Regions from separate parts of the Paenibacillus sp. FSL R5-0749 genome, predicted to be linked through region 3. Evidence: predicted binding sites of a transcription regulator. Region 3 holds the regulator's gene; each other region holds the start of a gene.
What was found. The regulator LexA, encoded in region 3, represses DNA repair genes until DNA is damaged. The targets are predictions, from matches to a motif close to CGAACATATGTTCG.

Region 1 (3,286 bases), 380 kb from region 3:
CACCCAAGTGCTGCCGGCAAAGGGGTGGGAAAGCAGTTACTTCAGCAATCCGTGGTCGAACTGGGAACGCCTGTCACATTAAAATGTGTCTCGGATAATCATAAAGCACTCACATTTTATAAAAAGCAAGGCTGGAAAGCTATTGTAGAAGAAGGTGAACCTGGATCAAGATATTGGGTTCTTCAATATAAGGAATGAGGGAAAAGAAGACATGAATATCAGAAAAATAAATGAAAATGGAGTATCTATTGCTTACGTTACGAGTGATGAAGAATTAATTACCGATGTTCAATCCGCTATCGATCTTATGGCTACGGTTCGATATGAAGCCGATTGTCACCGTATTATAGTTAACAAATCTGCTGTCAGTGAAGTGTTTTTTGATCTGAAAACACGGCTGGCAGGTGAAGTGTTGCAAAAGTTCATCAATTACCAGACCAAAATTGCGATCATTGGTGATTTTTCCGGTTATACTAGCAAAAGTCTTCGAGATTTTATCTATGAAAGCAACATGGGGAACGATATATTCTTCGTAACAGAGGAAGAACTGGCTATTGAAAAGCTAAGCAAGAAACAGTGATTTAAATTAACTAGGGCGTGTCTGAAAACTCCGAAGGGAGCAGATTTTGCCGAATTTTCGTTCCAAGCAAGAAAGTTTTCTGCAGGCGTGCCGGGGCACGTCAAGGGAAAGTGACGCAGCAGGGGGCGAAAAGGCGGTGAAAGATGCACTTCAGCGAGTTTTGAGACACGCCCTAAAGAGAGATGGAGAGATTGAGATGGATATTGTGTCATATCGGGAGCAAGATCAGGAACGACTGGTTCAGATTTGGGAGAGAGCTGTTCGAGCAACACATTCATTTTTGGAGGAACAACACATTCAATTCTATCGGGATGTGGTAAGCAAAGTATTACAGGAACGGCAAGTCGAGGTGTGGGAAACTCTAGATAAAGAACATCAGCCTGTCGGTTTTATCGGGTTGCAAGATAACTTTATTGAGATGTTATTCGTCGATCCAAGTCAGCATGGACAGGGAGTTGGTCGTCTGCTGATCGAACATACTGTCAAGATCAAAGGACGCCACCTGAAGGTGGATGTCAACGAACAGAATCCTGGAGCTGCACAATTCTATAGCAAAATGGGGTTTGTACAGATCGGACGCTCCGAATTCGATGGTTCTGGTAATCCGTTCCCGCTATTGCACCTGGAAATTTCATAAAGGATAAGAATGTTCTCGTTGAAGTCGCTAATTTAGCGGCTTTTTTTGCGAGCGTAACCTAGTATGATCTGAATCCTTCACTTGGTCCTATGCCAAATATAAATATTTACCTCTTGCATAAGGAACACATGTTCGGTTTATAATATATACAAACATACGTTCTTAAATGTACAGGAGTGATTTCAGTGTGGACTAAGCAGCGAACCATCATGCTCATTGATATGCAGAGTTTTTATGCTTCAGTCGAAAAGGCAAAAATGCCCCAATACAAAAATAGACCTCTCGCCGTTGCAGGCGATCCAGCAAGACGTTCTGGCATTATTCTTGCCGCTTGTCCATTAGCCAAAGCTAAGGGGGTATCTACCGCAGAACCACTCTGGCAGTCTCTTCAGAAGTGCCCTGAACTGATCATTGTCAGACCTCACATGCAAGAATACATTGAAGTTTCCACCCAAATTATGTCCATTATTGAGGAATTCACCGATCTGGTTGAGCCATACAGTATAGACGAATTATTCGCTGATTTTACAGGGTCTATGCATTTATTTGGTAATGATCCAATCGATTTGGCCAAACAAATTCAAGACAAAATCTATAACGAAACAGGGGTTTACGCCAGAGCGGGCATTGGTGAAAACAAAATTATCAGTAAATTGTGCTGCGATATGATTGCTAAAAAAGCGGAAGGTGGCATTTTTCACTTAAAGAAAGAGGAGTTACATCTTCACATTGGAGATAAGCCCATCCGCGATATGTGGGGGATTGGCTCAAGAATGGAAAAACATCTCTGGAAGATGGGTATCCGAACCATTAAAGACCTGGCGAATACGCCTCTTTCCAAATTAAGAAGCAAATGGGGTGTTAATGGAGAAGTCATCTGGAGGGTTGCCAATGGACTCGACAATTCGCCGGTAACGGTCAACACACACAATACACAAAAGGATATCGGAAACGGAATGACCCTGCCCAGAGATTTCACAGAAGCATGGGAGATTGAAGTGGTTATTCTCGATATCTGTACAGAAGTGTGCAGAAGAGCCCGTAAAAAGGGGCTGATGGGTAGTGTCATATCTTTGAGTGTATCGGGAGCAGATTTTGATCACCCAACGGGTTTTCACAGGCAGGTTAAACTGTCTGATCCTACAAACATAACCGTTGATGTGTGCAAAATAGCCAAACGCATATTCCATCAACATTGGGATGGGCAACCTGTGCGCCGTGTAGGCGTATCCCTATCTCAATTATCCAATGCGGATACATATCAACTATCTTTCTTCGATGATCAAGAGCAGAAACGAGCCATTGATCAGGTGATGGACAACATCAAGGATCGATATGGCGACATTGCCATTCTTCGAGCGAGCTCCATTACGGCTGCGGGCCAAGCGATCGATCGAGCATCTAAAATTGGGGGGCATTACAAATGAGCAAAAAACTGGAGGCCAATGGATTATGGGAATCGAGCCGCATGATGCTTCCACAACATAAAGAACGAATTATACAGCATCGTACTCAAATTCATGTTCAAGCGAAACCTCTGATTCATGAAGATGAGTGGGAGATTATTGCTCAACATATAGATATGTCCCTCAACTATACGTTGCAAGCCACCTTTGAAGTATTTCATGAGTCAGGCAATCGGTATATACACGGGATCGTCACTTCAGTCAGTGCCTTTGGAAAAAAAATAAAAATTGAAATGGATAATGGATTTGAATGGGTCGATTTTGATCAACTGGTCACTGTAAAGTTTGAAGAAGGAGGAGGTGTGTACGGTGAGACAAACTTCTGAGGAACTTGCACTCGTCAAGAGGCTGGTTGAGCTTCCGTATCTTTTAGGTGCTCTGGAGGTAGATAAGCATAAAATATACGCTTCAAACTTTAAGATGAAATCGGTGTATATTGATTACCTGGACGGTACTCAAAAGAAAATTGCTTTAGAGATGTACAAGTCAAAACAAAGTTTAAAGGAACATCATATAAAAATCATTGAAGAGGAGAGATCCGAGCTGAGTTTAACAGTAAATTATTCGGTAAGAGGTTACCTTCACAAAATGACTCTATTGTGG
Region 2 (3,286 bases), 820 kb from region 3:
GCAATTGTCCAATGAGCGCAGACAGACTCTGACCCGGATGGGTGACATACGACCAATGGAATTCTTCCGAGTTCACAACCGGTGGTTGGGCAAGCAATGGCTGTTCTTGTAGACCAAACATTTTCCGTACATGGCGGACAATCTCGGAAGGAAGCAGTGCTTTTCCCTCATCATCAGCAACCGGGTAACTCAACCACAATTGGTTGCTTGCCGCTGTAAGTGCCGTATAGATCAGAAAACGTTCATCCAACATTTGCCTCGTTGCACCTGGTCCAAGCGCTACACCTCTTTCCGTCAGTAACGCTCTCTCCAGTTCCGTTAATACGCCATCATCCTGAGGTACAGCTGGCAATTCACCATCAACTGCACCAAGGATAAATACGTATTTGATGTCCTGAAGACGTGTACGGTCCATGGAACCAACCAATACCTGATCAAGTGCGGGTGGTACCAGACCCAGCTTCAGTTCCGTTAATCCGGTCTCAATCATCCCGGCAAACAGAGTGATATCCAACCGTTCATTGCCCATCATATCTACCATCTGATCCAATAGATCCAGCACAGCTCCCCACATCTGCCGATGTTCTCTCGACCGTTCTGGGTCACCTTGAGTCTTAGCTTCAGCAGACATCTGTTCCAGCTTCCATGGAATCTCGGCCTCTTCCAGCAGTCTGTATAGTGCCTCGCATTGAGCTTTGGCTGTCTTTGCTTTTTTCATCCGTTTCTCAAAAGCACCCAAGGCATCTGTAATGACCGCTCGACAACGCTCCATTAAAGAAAGCATTTGGTCCCGTCCACGACTACGGCCATCCTGACCATTGTCTTCCAGCGACAGGCTGGGTACATACTTCCACGGCTTGCCGTCAGTCCAGCGATACCCATGAATACCACAAGCCAGCACATAATTCTCAAGCTGGTCCATATCTTCACGAGTGATGGAACCATCACGCGGAAGCAGCAGATCCGTTTTGACACAGCGAAATACATCCTCGTAACGCCAGTGGCGCCGAACAATATCCAGTGCGGAACGGATAAATTCGGATAATGGGTGATGAAGTTCATTTCTTCTGCGGTCCAGAAAGACAGGTACACCATAGTCCCTGAATAACGGTTCAGCTATATCAGCGTAGGTATCCAACTGACGAACAAGTACTGCCATATCCCGATAACGCGCACCTTCGTTTTGCGCCAGACGCCGCATCTCACGGAGTGCTCCCTCCATCTCAGCTCGTCGGTTCTCCGCTGCAACTAGGCGGATTCCTGAATCAGTACCATCACCTTTCCAACGAATTCGGCGGTCAAAACCAGCCTCCAGATGAGCAAGTCCCGGACGATCCTTGTATCTAGGTGGAATCTCCGAATCTAGCACGGTGATATCGCTCGGTGCACCCAGTTCTTCAGCCATCCCTTTCAAACGCGCATAGGCACTTGCCGTTGGATAGAACAGTTCCAGTTCTCCAGGCAGTGCGCCGTGATCATATGGACGATCCAATGTCAGTGCAATCGTCACGGAAGAGCACTGCAACATCAGGCGACCGATCACACTCATCTCCTGTGGCGTGAATCCCTGAAAACCATCAATCCAGATCTGAGCATCCTGCAGTAATGTACTTTCCGACAAACGATCTGTCAGCTCGGTCAACGTGTCTTCATCATCAATATATAAATTGGTCAGTTCCTGTTCATAGTCACGATAGATCAGATTCAAGTCATGCAACTTGTCCTCCAGAATTGGCGAAGAGGATGAGGTATACCCTCCAGACAACCCTTCTTCCAGCAAAGATGGATCAACTTCATAACGTTTAAACTCACTATATAAGTCATTTAATTCGCCTATAAAACCCAGCTGGCTGCCGGATGCACCAAACAGCTTCAATTCTTCCTTACGACGCTGGATGACCTTATAGAGCAGCATCTTTTTGCCTTCGGCTCCGATTGGAATACGAGCAGAACCGCCTGCTTCCTGCATTATGCGGTAAGCTAATCGGCGAAAGCCGAGCACTTCTGCACGCATGGTACCTTTAATTGCTCCAGAAGACACCAATGCCTGCTCTGTTCGAAAGGAACTCTGTTCGGGAACGAGTAAAATCAAAGGTTTACCTTGCGGCTCCTTTTGAAGCAAGGATGTAATTTCCCGGGTAATCAGCGAGCTTTTGCCGCTGCCTGCCCGGCCAATAAGAAAACGAACGGACATGTCTAATCCTCCAAACCACACGTACAAGATTTTAATTCCCAGTATAACATATCTGACTTGGTTCGGAACATACGTTTGCCACTATCCGGTAAAACCGGAGACTCTCTCCGTTAACACGGCAAAAAGCCCGCAGCTGTTCACACTGTGGACTTTTAACCGAAAGTATCATTCATTTAAACTTCACTTTATCTCACGAAGAATTAAAAAAAGTAAAAAGAGACTTCTCTAATTCTTTTTGCTGCGCACCTCGAAAATAGCAAATTTGAGGTAATGTCCTTCATCCACGCCCAAAATTTGCGGGTGGTCCTTACCGGCTGCCTTCCAGTCGATCAGACGAAGCACTTTGCCAGCATCTTCCGCTGCATCAGCAATCGTATCCAGGAAGAGGTCTGGACGCATGTGGTATGAACAGCTGGCGGTTACCAAATATCCGCCCTCATTGACCAGTTTCATTCCTTGCAGGTTGATATCCTTATATCCACGGCATGCGCCTTTGACTGCTGATTTCGTCTTGGCAAACGCTGGGGGATCGAGGATCACTACATCAAACGTTTTACCGCCAGCTGCAAGCGCTTTGGAAGTATCTACTTTTTGTTCGCCAGCACGCGCACGTGCAGTACGTTCATCCAGTCCTTTCACTTGTTCACGCAAGTACTGGAATGCATCGGCAACTACGAATTCGACACGGTCGGTGAAACCATTCAGTTCGACATTCGTTCGTGCACTTTCAATGGCATGCTCCGATATATCAAGACAAGTCACTTTCTTGGCTCCATATTTGCAAGCATTTAACGTGAAGCTGCCCGTGTGTGAGAAGCACTCCAGTACGGTGGCACCATCCCAATAAGGGAATGTAACTACCTTACCGCTTTTATTCACAGGCAAGAGCTGCTCTGTGCCGTCCTGCTCAGTCGTTTGGAGTGTGATTCCACTCTTATAGCCCCAACCCTTCATAAGCGGTTCGATCGCTGCACGATTCTCACGTTGGTCGAAGAAGTAACCTGTCTTCTGTCCTTCCACGATATCGACTTTAATGAGTAGTCCATTCTCGGTAACGGTGACATGTCTTGGGCATTCTCCATACAGTGGACC
Region 3 (3,286 bases):
CGTTTCCACGGTGATCTGGTGTGCTTTTGCAAACTTCAGCAAACGTTCTGCAATCGCATCTGTATCGTAACGGTTCAATAACTTGGTGAACACCCATCTTTTCCCGCGACTTTTATGTTCGATAACAACTGTGCCTGGTTCAATTCTGAATTTGACAATATCTTCAACCCCGATTGAACGTTCACGATTACCCTTTGTTGTTATAATCCGATTACTGCTGATCTTGATGTATGGACGACGAAGCATGAAGATGACTGCCAAAAATACGTAAAGCAGCATCGTCACCCAGTCCCAGGTTGTCATCGGAGCTTGCACAAGGAACGTGCTCATAAACAGATACAAAAAGGCGAGACCGATCAAAAATATAGGGAACAAAAGGCTACGTCCCTTAAAGACTTCTTCACCTGGTGTACCTGTGATTGGCTGACCACTTTTTTTGCGTTGCTGATTTAACTGCTTGGAATTTTTCTTAACCGTTCTCTCGAACGAACGCGACATGAGAATCCCCCTTATGTGTCTTTGTATCGGCTTACATAACTGTAAACCAACATTTCCCCCTATAAATTGCATACTCAGAATAACAGGAAGAAACCTAAATATCATAATGATATCATTAGGTTTCGTTAGTGTTTGAGTTTGCCTTGGTGGCCTTTGTCATTCTCATCATCAACAATCTCAATGGTATCCAGTTGTTGTCTGAAATTGCTGCGAATATTACTCAAATAAATCTCTCTTAGCTCGGCACGTTCAGCAAGTTCTTCCTCCGACAATCCAGTGGACTTTTGCTTACGAGCCAATTCGTTAATACGTGCTACCAGACTATCTATATCCAAGCTTGTCCCCTCCAAAAATACAAAGTCATATTAACTTTGCCATGATAAAGGCTGCTTGTCAAGCTGACACGCGTTAACTCTCATTGATGTGCTTTTATTCTGCGAATTGCGGTAGAGTTAGTACTTGTCCCACTTGGATCGAAGTCGCTTGAAGTTGATTCACTTTCTTAATTGCTTCTATATATATACGTGTATCCATATTAGTCGGTTTATGTTCCAAAGAAATACTCCATAATGTTTCCCCTTGTGAAACGGCTATCTTTCCTCCAGGCAGAACATCATTCTCATTGCCAGCAAATACCGTTAATACAGTGCTACATCCAATAAATATAATCAAAGAAGTGATGGCTACCTTTAATATCCATGAAGAAATCTTGAAACGCGCTAAAACCTTCTTGTAGTTCCCTATGTTAGACTTCACCAGTTCCGAATTCATCGGTTCATAAATACTTTGATAAGTTGAATATCTCATTAAATACCGCCTCCAAACGTTTGTTCCTATCTGTTGAAATCAATATAACACGAACACTTGTTTTGTTCAATAGATTTTTAGAACAATTGTTCGCTTGTTTTTTGAAGGAGAAATATCTTAATTCAAACCCTTCTGCGAAGCATTTGCAGTATTTTGTTCTGACTTTTGGATAAATTCGGTTCTATAAGTTAAAAAACACTGATTATATGCCATTTTATTTAGAACTTATGTTTGTACGAACGGAGGTTCTATGTTATAATTTTCCCAAACGTTACTAAAATGGGGTTGATACGGTATGTCGAAGATATCCAGCAGGCAGCAGGCAATTCTGGAATTTATACGAAATGAAGTCCGGTTGAAGGGGTATCCTCCTTCCGTACGGGAAATTGGTGAAGCTGTTGGATTGGCTTCCAGCTCAACAGTACATGGACATTTGGATCGCCTGGAGAAAAAAGGTTTGATCCGACGCGACCCTACCAAGCCAAGAGCCATTGAGCTTTTGAGCCAGGAAGAATCTGAGCATTCTCATCAATTTGCTCATAGCGTTGCACGTATTCCTGTCGTTGGTAAGGTTACAGCCGGGGTTCCAATTACTGCAACCGAGAACATTGAAGACTACTTCCCTCTTCCTACACATTATGTAGGTGAACAGAAAGTGTTTATGCTTTCGGTAGTCGGAGATAGTATGGTGGAAGCAGGAATCGTTAACGGAGATTACGTTATTGTCCGTCAACAGCAAACTGCTGATAACGGTGATATCGTAGTGGCAATGACTGAAGACGATGAAGCTACAGTGAAAACGTTCTATAAAGAGAAAGATCATATTCGCCTTCAACCGGAGAATGCGACTTTCGAGCCTTTACGTTTGAAACACGTTAGTATTCTGGGTAAAGTCATTGGCCTTTTCCGAGATATTCATTAATATCTAACCTGAGTAACAAAACTAGATGCAATACACTGAAATACAAAAAGAGGTTGCCCTGATGAACAGGACAACCTCTTTTTATGTTTATATTGTTTTATCGGATAATTATTCGCTGCGTTTCAGAACACTCTTGTGATGCGAGAACACATCAAAGCTCTGTTGTCCGTGATATGAGCCCATACCACTCTCTCCTACACCACCAAACGGAAGATAATGCGAAGTCATATGAGAAAGCGTGTCATTAATACATCCCCCACCGAAGGAAACTTGATTCAGCACCTGATCCTGCAGTTGCTCATCCTGTGTGAAGAGATAAAGTGCCAATGGTTTTGGTCGGCGAACAATCTCATCCAGCATGGGGTTCAAGTCACTGTACGTAAATACAGGAAGAATCGGACCAAAGATCTCTTCTTGCATGACAGGTGAATCCCAGTTCACATCTCCAAGTACAGTCGGCTCAATCAGCAACTGCTCACGCACAGACCGTCCACCTATCAGCGTTTTGCCATCTGTAAGAAATTTCGACAACCGATCAAAGTTACGCGCGTTGACAATATGTGGGAAATCAGCATTCTGTAACACATCATCCCCAAATTTATCTTTGACCTCTGCGCCAATCAGATTAATTAATTCGTCATGAACTTGTTCATGCACAAGCAAGTAATCCGGAGCAACACATGTTTGCCCTGCATTCAGGAACTTACCACGAACAATACGTTGAGCTACCAGCTTCAGATCTGCGTCACTATGGACAATAGCAGGACTCTTACCACCTAATTCAAGAGTTACAGGAGTCAGGTGCTCCGCAGCCGCCTTCATAACAATGCGACCAACACCCGTACTACCTGTGAAGAAAATATAATCAAACTTCTCTTTCAACAATGCTGTGCTGGCTTCGACTTCCCCTTCCATAACGGCAATATACTCCTGAGGGAAGATCTCCTGAATAAGATCATACGTCAGACGAGATACGGCTGGTGTTAATTCAGAAGGCTTGATAACTGCACAGTTACCGGCTGCAATTGCTCCAATCAGTGGACCAAACGCCAGTTGGAA

Region 1: the regulator LexA is predicted to act here: its motif matches at 1,367-1,380, upstream of MKY85_RS15755 (DNA polymerase IV).
Region 2: the regulator LexA is predicted to act here: its motif matches at 2,259-2,272, upstream of addB (helicase-exonuclease AddAB subunit AddB).

The regions. Positions count from the first base shown of each region.
Region 1 is NZ_CP152005.1:3,569,350-3,572,635, forward strand. Features, by position in the region: gene MKY85_RS15740 (GNAT family N-acetyltransferase) at 1-198, shown strand, start outside; gene MKY85_RS15745 (DUF4180 domain-containing protein) at 212-580, shown strand; gene MKY85_RS15750 (acetyltransferase) at 771-1,217, shown strand; gene MKY85_RS15755 (DNA polymerase IV) at 1,427-2,644, shown strand; gene MKY85_RS15760 (YolD-like family protein) at 2,641-3,009, shown strand; gene MKY85_RS15765 (hypothetical protein) at 2,993-3,286, shown strand, end outside.
Region 2 is NZ_CP152005.1:4,767,373-4,770,658, forward strand. Features, by position in the region: gene addB (helicase-exonuclease AddAB subunit AddB) at 1-2,194, opposite strand, end outside; gene MKY85_RS21320 (class I SAM-dependent rRNA methyltransferase) at 2,420-3,286, opposite strand, start outside.
Region 3 is NZ_CP152005.1:3,946,994-3,950,279, forward strand. Features, by position in the region: gene MKY85_RS17380 (hypothetical protein) at 1-498, opposite strand, end outside; gene MKY85_RS17385 (DUF896 domain-containing protein) at 624-833, opposite strand; gene MKY85_RS17390 (LysM peptidoglycan-binding domain-containing protein) at 928-1,305, opposite strand; gene lexA (transcriptional repressor LexA) at 1,601-2,227, shown strand; gene MKY85_RS17400 (aldehyde dehydrogenase) at 2,336-3,286, opposite strand, start outside.